Linked DNA regions of Tolumonas auensis DSM 9187. The protein of the gene in region 1 interacts with the protein of each later gene in a pairwise test. Links are inferred from orthologs where the notes say so. Each region holds a gene or a part of one and is shown on either strand. Other genes may lie near its edges. The genes, in order: lysA and TOLA_RS04470.

What was found.
Region 2: the proteins of lysA (region 1) and TOLA_RS04470 interact in binary tests that used the Escherichia coli proteins (3 or more experiments, as listed by UniProt). The link is inferred for Tolumonas auensis DSM 9187 from one-to-one orthologs.

What each region holds. Positions count from the first base shown.
Region 1 is NC_012691.1:3,417,030-3,423,988, forward strand. Bases 2,753-5,673 are described here. They hold lysA (diaminopimelate decarboxylase), read right to left. Parts: upstream 4,878-5,673; coding sequence 3,627-4,877; downstream 2,753-3,626. Other genes in these bases: TOLA_RS16010 (DUF484 family protein), read right to left, coding at 2,753-2,784; dapF (diaminopimelate epimerase), read right to left, coding at 2,781-3,611; lptM (LPS translocon maturation chaperone LptM), read right to left, coding at 4,893-5,048; cyaY (iron donor protein CyaY), read left to right, coding at 5,129-5,443; TOLA_RS16030 (Rdx family protein), read left to right, coding at 5,449-5,673. In the rest of the region: TOLA_RS15995 (cobyric acid synthase), read right to left, coding at 1-659; TOLA_RS16000 (addiction module antidote protein), read left to right, coding at 877-1,161; tyrosine recombinase XerC, read right to left, coding at 1,164-2,093; more of TOLA_RS16010, read right to left, coding at 2,086-2,752; more of TOLA_RS16030, read left to right, coding at 5,674-5,733; TOLA_RS16035 (hypothetical protein), read right to left, coding at 5,783-6,142; TOLA_RS16040 (class I adenylate cyclase), read right to left, coding at 6,263-6,959. UniProt on the Escherichia coli protein: Specifically catalyzes the decarboxylation of meso-diaminopimelate (meso-DAP) to L-lysine. Is not active against the DD- or LL-isomers of diaminopimelate.
Region 2 is NC_012691.1:948,693-955,622, forward strand. The notes cover bases 2,224-5,115. They hold TOLA_RS04470 (response regulator transcription factor), read right to left. Parts: upstream 4,069-5,115; coding sequence 3,379-4,068; downstream 2,224-3,378. Other genes in these bases: TOLA_RS04465 (HAMP domain-containing sensor histidine kinase), read right to left, coding at 2,224-3,375; TOLA_RS04475 (arylesterase), read right to left, coding at 4,189-4,806; TOLA_RS04480 (ABC transporter ATP-binding protein), read left to right, coding at 4,805-5,115. Outside these bases: TOLA_RS04455 (YcjX family GTP-binding protein), read left to right, coding at 1-914; TOLA_RS04460 (YcjF family protein), read left to right, coding at 911-1,978; more of TOLA_RS04465, read right to left, coding at 2,011-2,223; more of TOLA_RS04480, read left to right, coding at 5,116-5,485; TOLA_RS04485 (ABC transporter permease), read left to right, coding at 5,482-6,930. UniProt on the Escherichia coli protein: Response regulator member of the two-component regulatory system CpxA/CpxR which responds to envelope stress response by activating expression of downstream genes including cpxP, degP, dsbA and ppiA.

The DNA.
Region 1 (6,959 bases):
TTGCCGGTGGTCTGTTCCAGCCAGTCGAGGCCACCTTGCAGCAGGGTAATATCGCCACGGAAGCGGTTGATAACAAAGCCGATCACCCGGTTCTGTTCACTCTCGGAAAGCAGCGCCAGCGTGCCATAGAGATGCGCGAACACGCCGCCTTTATCGATGTCGGCAATAATGATGACCGGACAATCTGCCTCTTCGGCAAAGCCCATATTGGCAATGTCACGATCGCGCAGATTGATCTCCGCCGGACTCCCCGCGCCCTCAATGATCACTGCCTGATAGTGCGCCTGCAGGTGGTGGTACGACTCCATCACTGCGCCCATCACCCGGGGTTTGTATTCGTGATACGCGCAGGCGTCCATATCCGCCAGTGCCTTGCCCTGCACGATCACCTGCGCCCCGATATCGGTATTTGGCTTCAGCAGCACCGGGTTCATGTGCACGGTCGGCTCAATCTCACAGGCCTGCGCCTGTACCGCCTGCGCGCGGCCAATCTCACCACCGTCTGCTGTCACCGCACTGTTCAGCGCCATGTTCTGCGATTTAAACGGCGCCACCGACCAGCCCTGTCGTTTCAGCAGACGGCACAGCCCCGCCACCAGCGTGCTTTTACCGGCATCGGACGTGGTGCCCTGCACCATGAGAGAGAATTTTTTCAGCAACTTGAGGAGATCCTGACAGGTCTTGCGGTCCGAAGATATCTGCCATCATAAGCCGATTAAGGGATTATTTACACTTGCAGTATGTATCTTTAAGGATACACTTATTATGAACGTCTTTCTTAAAACAGAAATTTTTGACCACTGGTGGTGATAAATCAACGCAGAGTAAAGACATCAGACAAGCAAAGCTGATCTGGGTTGAACTGGAGAAATCTTCATGAAAAAAGTCACGCTGTCTTCTTTCGATGCGGCAGATTATCTTGATAGCGAAGAGGCTATTGCCGAATATCTGAATGCCATTCTGGAGGAAGATGATCCGGCACTATTTCTGACGGCTTTAGGCGATGTAGCCAAAGCCAGAGGCATGAGCCAGATCGCGGTACAAACCGGTCTCGGTCGGGAAAGTCTGTATAAAACGTTCGCACCGGGCGCTCATCCCCGATACGAAACCGTGGTTAAAGTATTAAAAGCATTGGGTGTCAAACTGACGATAGCAGCCTGAAATCACTCTTCCTCTTCCGGCTTGAGCTTTTTACGTTTGGAACGGGGATGCGTCTGGTCATACACTGCAGCCAGATGCTGAAAATCGAGGTGGGTATAGATCTGCGTGGTCGCCAGATTGGCATGCCCCAGCAACTCCTGTACCGCGCGCAGATCGCCGGAAGATTCCAGCATATGTGTGGCAAAGCTGTGACGCAGTTTATGCGGATGTACATGACTGTTCAGTGTCTGTTTCTGTCCCCACTGCTCAATGCGGATCTCCACCATCCGCGCCGTAATGCGCCGCTTGCGGCTGCTGAGAAACAGGGCGGTTTCCCCTTCGAGCAGAAAAGCGGTTCTGGTTCTGAGCCACTTCTCCAGCCATTCCAGTGCCAGCCGGCCAACCGGCAGAATGCGCTCTTTGTTACCCTTGCCGATCACTCTGACCTGACGACTGGTCATATCCAGATCATTCAGATCCAGCGCCACCAGCTCAGAAAGACGCATACCGGTGGAATAGAACAGCTCCATGATGGCGCGGTCACGCACCACCAGCGGATCCGATTCATCAGTGATATTCAGCAGCTGATGTACCTGATCGACATCGAGATTTTTCGGCAGTGGCCGTCCCAGTTTCGGCAGTGCCACCCCACGCGCCGGATTCGCCGCCAGAATACCGCGGATCACCAGCCAGTCAGCAAAGCTGCGCAGGGCCGACATCTTGGTGCTGATGGTGCGCGGCGAAGTATCTTTGTGTTTACGCAGCGTGTGCGCCCATTGCCGCACCAGCGGGTTATTCAGCTCACCCCAGTCCTGGATCTGCTTCTCCTGCAGCCATTCAATTAACGCCTGCAGATGCCGCTGATAATTACTGAGGGTATGCGCACTGAGCTGGCGCTCGACGCGCAGGTATTCCAGATAGGTATGTAAGACAGAGGACAGTGACTCACTCACAGGAACGGGCCAGTGTCGGCAGCAACAAGGTCACGAACCGGCCTAACTGCTCCAGCAGCAGGCTGTCCATCCCCGGCTGATAATGCTGCGGATTAGCATGGCCAAAGGCCAGAAAGCCCCATTCGCCATACTCCCCGAGCCGCAGCAGGGCCATCGAGTGCACCAGCGAGCCCTGCCCGAAAATCAGCTCCCGGTCGCAATCATTGACGCGGCCGAAATAGACCAGCTGATCGGCCATCGGATAGAGGCACAAGCGCTGAAACAGCGGATATTCCATCTCATAGGGCTTATCAAAGCGCTTGGCTTTCACCCGCGCCTGATTCACCCACAGCGCACAGGCCGGGATCCGCAACCGTTCACGAAACGTGGAATGCAGACACTTCCATAACTGCCGCATTGACGTGCAGGCGAACAGCGCCGGATAGACATCGGTATAGACGCGGAAGATAAACTCGTTGCGGGTGGCATTCGCCAGCAGCTCCTGCCGTTCATCTTCCAGCTGCTGCAGACGCTCGCGCTGCCGCTCCAGTTTCACATCAAACAGCGACACCGTACCGCGCTGTTCATGGGGCACCGCTATCTCTTCCAGCAACTCTTTATGCCGCAGGAAAAAATCCGGATGTTGCTTCAGATAATCGGCTATGCGGTTCTCTTCCAGCATCGACTCCAGTGCACCCATGTTGATACTCATAATTCGATTTGTCCGTCGAAGACATGCTCTGCCGGACCGGTCATGTAAACCGGGCTGCCAGGGCCATTCCAGGAGATATACAGCGAACCGCCGGGCAGATTCACCTTCACACGGCCTTTAAGTTTCTCCTGCTGAATACCAACCACGACGGCGGCACAGGCGCCGGTGCCGCAGGCCAGTGTTTCACCAGCACCACGCTCATACACCCGCAGATTGATTTCACTGGCAGAAACCACTTCCATGAAACCGACATTGATCCGCTCAGGGAACCGGTCAAACGACTCCAGTTTCGGTCCCAGTGTTTCAACCGGAGCATCTTTCACACTCGGCACCTCGATCACGCAATGAGGGTTCCCCATCGACACGACTCCACACATCACCGTTTGTTCGGCAACGCGCAGCAGATAAAGCTTCTCGGCTTTCAGGGCCCGGAACGGGATCTTGGCCGGTTCAAACTCCGGTACGCCCATGTTGACCGTAACCTGATCGTTATCTTCCAGTTGCAGCACAATGCGGCCACTGACCGTACTGACCGCAATACGGTCTTTGTTGGTCAGCCCTTTCAGACGCACAAAACGGGCAAAACAGCGCGCACCGTTACCACACTGCTGCACTTCCGAACCATCGGCATTAAAAATACGATAGTGGAAGTCGAGATCAGGATCATACGGCGGTTCGACCAGCAGCAGCTGGTCAAAACCGATACCAAAATGACGATCACCGAGGCGTTTCAGCGTTTCCGCATTAAAAAACACCTTCTGCGTGACGCCATCAACCACCACAAAGTCATTTCCCAGACCGTGCATTTTGGAAAACTGGATCAACATGCAGCCTGACTCCTGTTACGGCAACAGATGTTCAAATTGCCACAGCGATGCCAGCGGTTCACGCTCACGCACCAGATGCGGCTGTTCACCGTCCACCAGCACTTCTGCGGCACGGGAACGGGCGTTATAGTTAGACGCCATCGAGAAACCATACGCGCCGGCGGAACGGACTACCAGATAATCACCCGGTGCAATCGCCAGTTCGCGATCTTTACCCAGGAAATCGCCGGTTTCACAAATCGGACCCACGACATCGTAGTGATGCGCATCACGCGGCAGCGAACGGTTCACCGGAATGATATTCATCCAGGCACTGTACAGTGACGGACGGATCAGGTCGTTCATCGCGGCATCGACAATCGCAAAATGACGATCTTCACCCGCTTTCAGATATTCCACTTTGGTCGCCAGAATACCGGCATTGGCCATAATCGCACGGCCCGGTTCAAACATCAGCGTCAGATCGCGATCCTGCAGTTTCTGTTTAAGTGCCAGTGCATATTCGCTCGGGTGCGGTGGTGTTTCGTCGTTGTAATTCACACCCAGACCACCACCCACATCCAGATGATGAATTTTGATGCCGGCAGCCGATAATTCATCGATCAGGGCCAGCAGTTTATCGACTGCTTCAAGGAACGGAGAGATTTCAGTCAGCTGCGAACCGATATGGCAATCCACACCGGTGATCTGCAGGTTCGGCAGGCTGGCCGCGTAGCGGTACACTTCCGGTGCGCGTTCAATCGGAATACCGAATTTGTTCTGTTTCAGACCGGTAGAGATATACGGGTGGGTACCGGCATCGATATCCGGGTTGATACGGATAGAAATCCGCGCCACTTTCCCCATAGAACCCGCCACCTGATTCAGGCGTTCCAGTTCCGGCTCTGATTCCACGTTAAAGCAGAGAATGTCCTGCCCCAATGCATAACGCATTTCTTCTTCGGTTTTACCGACACCGGAGAACACGACTTTCTTCGCATCCCCGCCGGCGGCAATAACACGCGCCAGCTCACCGCCGGAAACGATGTCAAAACCGGAACCCAGACGCGCCAGCAGGTTCAGGATCGCGAGGTTGCCATTGGCCTTTACCGCGTAACAGATCAGGTGCGGCACATCACCGGCAGCGGCATCAAACGCTTTCCAGTGACGTTCGATGGTCGCACGGGAATAGATATACAAAGGGGTGCCGTATTGGGCGACTAACTCACTGACTGCACATTGTTCGGCCAGCAGTTCGCCATCTTCGCGATAATTAAAAAAATCCATGGCTCCATCGTTTCCTTATGATTGGGTCTGGTGGTTGTCAGTCTGGTCTTGCGGCTGGGCAGGCTGCTGTTGTGCCGGTGGCTGCTGTGGCATATACAGTGGCCCTTTCAAGCCACAACCACTCAGCAAACCGGTCAGTAACAGTGCTAAACCCACACTGTATGTGCGCATTTTCATGATCTTGTGCGATTCAGTAATTTGGACCACTATAATCTCACTCATCGCAGTAAATGCAAATAGGACAAGCCGGAATGAAAGACAGTGAATTTCACGCGCTGGTGGAAGGGCGCTACCAGTTTATCGAACAAGCCATAGATAATTGCGATACCGATATTGATTGTGAACTCAACAGCGGCGTGGTCACGCTGACTTTTGTCAACGGCAGCAAGATCATTATCAACAAGCAGGAGCCGCTACATCAGATCTGGGTAGCGACCCGTGAAAACGGCTATCACTTCGACTGGAAAGATGGCAAATGGATTGATAATCGCGGTGGCCGTGAGCTGATCGAATTACTCAGTGACGCCTGCAGTAAACAGTCCGGCGAAAAAGTGACGTTAGGTTAAACATCATGGATAAACCGGTTGTTGATATCTACTACTGCCGCCAGTGCAACTGGATGCTGCGCGCCGGGTGGATGGCACAAGAGCTGTTACATACCTTCAGTGAAGAACTGGGCAGCGTCAATTTACATCCGGATACCGGCGGCCGTTTTGAAATTCTGGTGAATGGCGTCTGTATCTGGGAACGTAAAGCGGATGGCGGCTTCCCGGATGTCAAAGCACTGAAGCAGCGGGTACGCGATCAGATCGCGCCGGAACGCGATCTCGGACATGTCGACAAGAAAACATATTAATCTACCAACAAAAACGGCTCCCTCAGGGAGCCGTTTTGCTATATGCAGATCACTCTTCGGCTGGCGCATCTTTCGGTGGTTTGCCGTCTTTTGGTGGTTTTTCCTTCGGATCTTTTGACTGTTTCTGCTCATCACGTGGCGCAGGCGCGCTTTCGTCGCCTTCAGCTCTGTTCATGGCTTCAGAATGCTCTCTGCCTTCCGGTGCTGCGTTGTTAGTCCGTTCTTCACCCTGTTTCCGGGCTTTTTTAGTATCCGGAGCCGGACGATCACATTTCTGGCCTTCAGGGCATTCCTGTCTGGCTTCATCATCCGCCGGGGCCGGACTGGCATTCGCCATTGATACACCGAAAGCAGAAACAACAGCACTCAGACCCAAGCTCAGCAGAACTTTTTTGATACCCATACTCATTTACAACCTCGTAAGTCATGTGACGTAATGCGGAGGCGATAATAGTCCTTCAGGTATACTTCTCATCCTGATTTGCGATTCTTTACACTTTTGAACAAAGGACAAAAAACAGCGGTAATGTTAGCCGGATGCCTGTTGCGGCATCTCCCGCATCGCGGAGCGGTATGGCGTGACCTGCAGTGAATCTGAACCGGGCACCAGCTCATAAAACTGCGGTAAATTGAAATTGATCACCTGTTCGGTGAAGTCGAAACGCTGATGCGTCATGGTGTAATAGCGATTGACATTCTGCACCAGATCTTCTTTGCTGCCGGCATATTCGTGATAAATTTCGACTTTGTTATTTTCGTCCAGAATATAGACGTTAAAACCGTTGTCGTTATCTTCAAAGAAATACTGGATCAGGCCTTCACTGGCATACGCATCGACGATCGGCGGCACATGCAGCCCGTTATCCGGCTCCGCGGTCTGACGTTCCAGTTTGTTATCCGACACCTGACGGTAAAAATCGATCGCACTGCTGAGCTGACGCACGGAGACTCCGCGGCGTTCCAGAAACAGCGCATACCGGTGCTCACCCACGGACAGTAATTTCACCATGCGCTGTTTATCCAGCGCCAGACGCAGCGAAATACAGGAGTTCACCAGTTCCGTAAACTGGTGGCGGATCTCGTCGCGGTAATACTGACTGTAGCAGAACACATCGATCGCATCCGGTGCCGCAGCGTCCTGATGCATCTTGCTTAAAATGGTACTCAGGGCCTCAACAACCGCATCCAGACCGTTAAAGTGCAGCGTACGCACTTCATTCCATGAA
Region 2 (6,930 bases), 2.5 Mb from region 1 along the record:
TGCAGTCACCTCAGCGCCGGCATCTGGCTGAACCCTGGCTTAAAGCCGGGAGTCGTTGGTCTGCTTCGCAGCCGTTTTCTTCTGTGATGGATGAAGTCAAAAATATCTCTGCACTTTATACCCAGTATTTACAGGACTGCCGTTCACAACTTGGATTGCAAAGCATCCAGCCCGGCCGTTTTGTATTACCCGGTGAATTCGCCGGTGCGCCTATGTTGCAGTTTGTTCCCTGGGTATGGGGTTTACCTGCGGAATCATCCGCGCATGACTCGCTGTACGGTTTGTTGCAGGCGCGCTATGAAGCTTATAAAGAACATGTCGTCAAACAGTTCTACCAGAAACACTTTTCCGGTTTTGACCGGCAGATCGTGCTGGTGGATTGTTTGCAGCCACTAAAAGTCAGCCGTGAAGCAATCTATGATTTACGGGATACACTGGGACAATTACTGCAAAGTTTCCAGTATGGAAACAGTCACTGGTGGCAGCGCCTCTTTTCTCCGCGTATCGACAAACTGTTGTTTGTAGCCAGTAAAGCCGATCATGTCACCCCTGAACAACATCCGGCCTTACTCAGTCTGTTGCGGGAACTGGTTCATTCTGGTCTGTCCCGGGCCCGTTTTGAAGGTGTGTCGCTGGAATGTATGGCAATGGCAGCGATCCGTTCCAGTGAATATCATCAGGTTGATTATCAGGGGCAGCCACTGACTGTGCTGCATGGTGTTGATTTAACCGGTCATGAATTAGCGTTGTTCCCCGGGGTTATACCTGCCCGTATACCCGAACCTGATTTCTGGCGAAACTCATCTTTGCGATTAACTGATCTGCGGCCCCCTGTCTGGCAGAGCGAACAGGCCAGACCGCATATCCGTCTGGATCAGATCCTGGAATATTTGCTGGGAGATAAAATGCAATGAAAAAACCAGCAGCATCAGATACAAAGACAGCAGTAGAAGTGCCGCTGGATTTATTAAACCGGACCACAATCGCGAGCGGAGCTATGCCGGTAGAAATAGTACCGGCGCAGCTGGATGAAGCGTCGCAATACGATGAAACTGCTCTGCAGGATGATTTTGAGCCATCGCTTTCAGAGTTACCGGAGCGATCCTCTGGCTGGTTGCGCTGGGGTGGGGGTGCTGTGTTGGCGTTATCGCTGGTGGAGGCCGGCAGTTTTCTCTATCAGCAGCTGTTTCTGAATCCCTGGCTGGGTGGTGCCTGGTTAGCCGCTGCCAGCGCTTTGCTGATTGGTTCCTGCTCGGTTATCTGGCGCGAATATCGTGTATTACGACGTTTACGCAGTAATACTCAATGCCGGAAACAGGCTGAAGACTTGAGAAGCGCAGGACAGCATGGGAACGCCCAGGCGTTTTGTCGGCGTCTGGCAAACGAGACGGGTCTGCAAAATTTACCCGGGTATCAGCAATGGCTGGAACATATTGAACCACATCACAATGATAGTGAAATACTGGTGTTGTTCAGCCGGTTTGTTTTACATCCGTTAGATGAAAAAGCACTGCAACTGGTACTCAAATCCAGCAGTCAGACCGCGTTACTGGTCGCGGCCAGCCCTTTGGCGCTGGCCGATATGGTACTGGTACTGTGGCGCAATCTGAAAATGTTGCGGGATATCGCATCGGTCTACCAGATCCGTCTTGGCTATTGGGGGCAAATCCGGCTTATCCGGCAGATTTTACGGGATATGGTGTTTGCCGGTACGGCTGAACTGGCCACGGAACTGGGAACAGACTGGTTCAGCAGTGAATTGACATCTAAATTATCGGCTAAATTAGCGCAGGGGCTGGGTAGTGGCCTGTTGTCTGCCCGGTTAGGTATCAATGCCATTCAGTTATGTCGCCCGGTGACGTTGCTGGCGGATGAGAAACCAAAGCTGTCTCAGATCAGAAAAGCATTATTGAAACGCCTGAGTTCAACCGTCAGCCAGTTTTTTACGACACAGAATCTGCCATCACCAAAAGAATAAAACCGGCATCTGCCGGTTTATCTGAAGTCAGGTTAAGAAAGCTGCGCCATACAGGGTAATTTCACATGCATACACAAACCGCCGGTCGTTCTGTTGTAGGCAGTAATCGTCCCGCCGTGTGCTTCAATTGCTCGTTTTGTGATAGCCAGCCCCAGACCGTTGCCCGGATTATTGTTACTGCGGAAAAAGGGTTCGAAGATAGATCCCAGGTCTTTTTCAGTGATCCCGGGGCCATTATCCGTGATATCAATGACCAGTAATTCCGGCAATTCCTGATGCACACTGATTTCAATATGACAGCCGCGACCGGCATGGTGTAAGGCATTCCGGATCAGGTTATCGAAGGCCCGCAGTAATAACTCACCGCGACTCTGGATAATAATGCTTTCATTCAATGTTTCATCCAGTTGTAGTTCAATAACACTACCGCTGTCTTTCGCTTCAAACTGAGCATCATCAACCAGCGATTTCAGCAACTCAACAAGATCCAGATAATCTTCTTTTGGTTGCGGCACACCGGATTCCATACGCGCAAGCATTAATACTTCACCGACCAGATTGTTCAGGCGATGACATTCCTGTTCAATGCGTTGCAGCATTTGCTCGGTGTTTTCCGGCTTTTGCCGCAGCAAGCCAATGGCCAGCTGAAGACGGGCGAGTGGTGAGCGTAAGTCATGAGACACATCATGCAACAGCCGGCGTTGCACCTGAATAGATTGTTTGAGTTTTTCTGCCATTAAATCAGCATCTTGCCCAAGATCTGCAAATTCATCGTACCGTTTGCCAAGCTTTTGACTGACATTGATATCAAAATTTCCTTTTGCTACAGCTTTGAGTCCGTCACGCAATGTTTCTATCGGTCGTGAAATAACGCGGGCCAGCCAGTTACTGAATAACAGACTGGTCAGTATCGCCATGATTAACAGAAAAACCGGTGCATCAAACAATGTAAATATGATGTTATGCGGGAATGGCGGCGGACGGCGGGGCATGAATACCCAATAAATTCCCCCGTCAGCCAGTGTTATCTTTTCTACCCCAGGCGTATTGGCCTGTTGTTCAGTGAGACGTTGTGCTTCAGCCCAGGCTTTATCATTGACACTTCGGTTGAACAGATCCTTTCCCTGTTGATCAACAATAAATGGCACAGGCGGGCCGCCGGCTACATCTTTTCCCACGGTCTGTGGTTTCACTATCTCCAGCACAAGCTGTTTTCCGCCACTGGCCAGCGTTCTGGCTACCGATTCGGTCAGACCATCGGGGCGATTGCCGGTTTCAATGATGCTGTAGGCTATCTTTGCGTCCTGATACAGCGTGACGATCGCGCCGGTTGCGATCCCGGTCAGCAGAATGGCGAGCCAGAAACTCAGTAATATTTTCCAGAAAATACGACGCATTAATTACTCAACAACCAACTGATAACCGATCCCTCTGACGGTCTGAATGGGTGAACGCCCATCTTTCAGTACGCCCAGTTTCTGCCGTAGATTGCTGACATGTACATCAATACTGCGATCATACCGGGCCAGCGGGCGGCCAAGGGTATGCAGCGACAGATCTTCTTTACTGATTATTCTGCCGGCACGGCGACACAGTATTTCCAACAAATTAAATTCGGTACTGGTCAAATCAAGTAATTCGTCGCGCCAGGTGGCATTACGGCTGGCAGCGGAAATAGTCAGCGCTCCAACTCTGAGCGGTTGCAACTGACCAGGCTCCTGTTTATCAGGATCAGCCCGGCGCAGAATGGCTCTTACCCGAGCCACCAGTTCGCGCGGAGTGCAGGGCTTGGAAACGTAATCATCAGCACCCAGTTCCAGGCCGATAATACGGTCAATGTCATCACCTTTGGCGGTAAGCATTAATACCGGAATATTACTGTGGTTTCGCAGACGACGCAGGACATCAATACCATTGAGTTTCGGCATCATGACATCCAGTAAAATCAGGTCATAATCGCCGCTCAGTGCTTCTTCTAACCCTCTTTCACCATCGTGACACATCTGTACCGCAAAGCCTTCATTGCTGAGGTATTCCCTCTGCATGCTGCATAGCTCGAGATCATCATCAACCAACAAGATGCGGATCATGTAAACCTTCCTCATAAGACATACCGCGCCATGATACGGAGCTGGCGGGGCCGGACAATAGGCTCGGCACAGATAAACCTTTTTTTACCTAAAATTACATTTTTGGGGAGGAATGATTGCCTAAAGAGTCTTCTCTGTGGTTTCAATGTATTGGCGCAGTAATGGTTCCATCATATCCCGGATCAGTGGTTGCGCATCAGCCGTAGGATGAATACCATCGTTCAGCATCAGTTTCGGCTGAGTCACGATAGATTCAAGAAAAAACGGCAATAAAGGCGTTTTGGTTTCCTCGGCCAGCTTCGGATAAATCGCTTCCAATTTTGCAATATAGGCGGCACCGTAATTACGTGGGATCCGGATCTGCATCAACAGTGGTTGTCCGCCATTTTTCTGAATGATCTGAATGCTTTTCTTTAACGTTTCATAAGGAATAGCTGGTGGAAAACCGCGGATACCATCATTGGCACCCAGTTCAATTAAAACCCAGTCAGGTTTGTGACGGGACAATAAAGCAGGCAGACGGGCTAAACCATCCTGAGTGGTGCTGCCACTGATGCTACTGTTAATGATAGTGACCGGGAATTTTTCTTTCTGCCATTGCTGATGCAAAAGAACAGGCCAGCTTTGTTCTGCCGCCATCATGTAGCCGGCACTCAGGCTGTCGCCGAGAATCAATAGCGTACTGGCATGGCCAGAAAGTGAACACATAGATAATAACACCAGCAGGATACCTCTCATGACACAACCTCTTATGATACAGGTCAAAAATTTGTCGCACCGGGTTTCGGTTGGTAAAGAACAGCTTACCATCCTTGATGGGATCCAGTTACAAGTCAAGCCGGGAGAGAGTGTTGCGATTGTCGGGGCTTCCGGTTCGGGTAAATCTACGTTGCTGGGCATGCTGGCGGGGCTGGATTTACCCAGCGAAGGTGAAATTTTCATTGCCGGTCAGCCCCTGCATCAGATGGATGAGGAACAGCGCGCCAGATTACGCTCGGAAAGAATAGGTTTTGTTTTTCAGTCTTTCTTACTGATCCCTGAGCTGACGGCTCTGGAAAACGTGATGTTGCCGGCGGAATTACGCGGTATCAGTCAGGCGAAACAACTCGCCACAACCTTGTTGAATGATGTGGGGCTGGGAGAGCGGTTGCAGCACAAACCATCCAGATTGTCCGGCGGTGAACAGCAACGGGTTGCGCTGGCACGAGCGTTTATCTGTCAGCCGGCCTTGCTGCTGGCTGATGAGCCGACCGGTAATTTAGATCAGCATACAGGGCAAAAAGTGGCTGATTTGCTGTTCAGAATGAATCAGGAATCAGGTTCCAGCCTGGTGATAGTTACGCATGATGTTGCATTGGCGGATCGCTGTCAGCGTCAGTTACGCATGACTGCAGGACGACTGGAGGAGTCACGATGATTAAATTATTGTGGCGCCTGTTTTGCCGGATGGGCTGGCAGGGTGGGTTGCAGTGGTTTGTACTCGCTCTCGCGGTGTGTATTGCCTCGGTATTGAGTGTGTCTCTGGTTTCAGATCGGCTGACTCAAAGCCTTAAAGTCTCCGGCCGTGATTTCCTGGCGGCAGATCGGGTTGTCGAGTCCGCTACGCCTTTGCCGGATACCTGGCTTAAGCAGGCCCGGGACAGCGGATTACAGCAGACGCAGACCACCGAGTTTTCCACCATGCTGCTGGCTGGTGAACAGATGCAATTGGCATCGGTTAAAGCCGTCGATGAGGGGTATCCTTTTTATGGCCGTTTGCAACTGCTGCCACAACAGGATATCCGTCCCGGAGAGCTCTGGCTTTCCCGTCAGCTGATGTTAATGCTGCAGGTAACGCCGGGCGATGAGGTGCAACTTGGTTCAACCTCACTACGTGTCGCCGGCGAATTAATACAGGAACCGGATCAGAGTTTTAACCCTCTGGCGCTGGCTCCCCGGGCGCTGATGCATCAGCATGATGTCGGGGCTGCTCAGGTGATATTACCCGGAAGCCGGGTGACACATCGCTATCTGTTCCATGGTGACTCATCAGTACTTGAGAGCTGGGATCAATGGTTATCCTCCCGTCTGCAGGCAGGACAAAAACTATTAAAACCGGAACAGGCAAACCGGAATTTATCTCGTCAGCTGGAACGGAGCGAACGGTTCTTCCGTGTTGCCTCGTTGCTGGGACTACTGCTGGGCGCTACGGCCATGAGCATTGCTATTCAGCAATATGCCCGTCAGACACAGACTATGCTGGCATTGCTGAAGACGTTTGGTGCCTCCCGCTGGCGGATCATGTGGCTACTCGGTGGTTTGTTAAGTCTGCTGACTTTGACCGGGATCATCATCGGTTGTCTGCTGGGGTGGCTGGTTCATGGCTGGATGGTCTGGCAGCTGGGCAACGCATTACCACCGGAACTTGCTACGCCTTCGATACAGCCATTTATTCTGGCGTTTGTTTTAGGAAGCATTCTGGTTGCGCTGCTGGTGTGCATCCCACTCTGGCGCTTGCTGGATGTGCCAGCTTTACGGGTATTGCGTCAGGAACAGGAAAGCCGGGTTCCCGCATGGTTAGCCTTACCATTACTCATTACCGGGCTGTTATTAATTAATTTATTGCTGCTACAGGATACCAGGCTGGTGTTAGGTCTGGTGGGTGGGGTGATCGTTCTGATCGTGGTGCTGGGCGGGATGGGGTACCTGTTATTACGTTTATTACCCAGTGGCGTTACCGGCAGCAGTTTTTATCTTGCAGTCCAGCACTGGCAACGACAGCCGCTCGAAATATTGCATCAATTAAGCGGGATCGCTTTATCGCTGTTACTACTGGGCGTGGTGATCAGTGTTCGCAGTGAAATTGTCACCGGTTTTCAGACC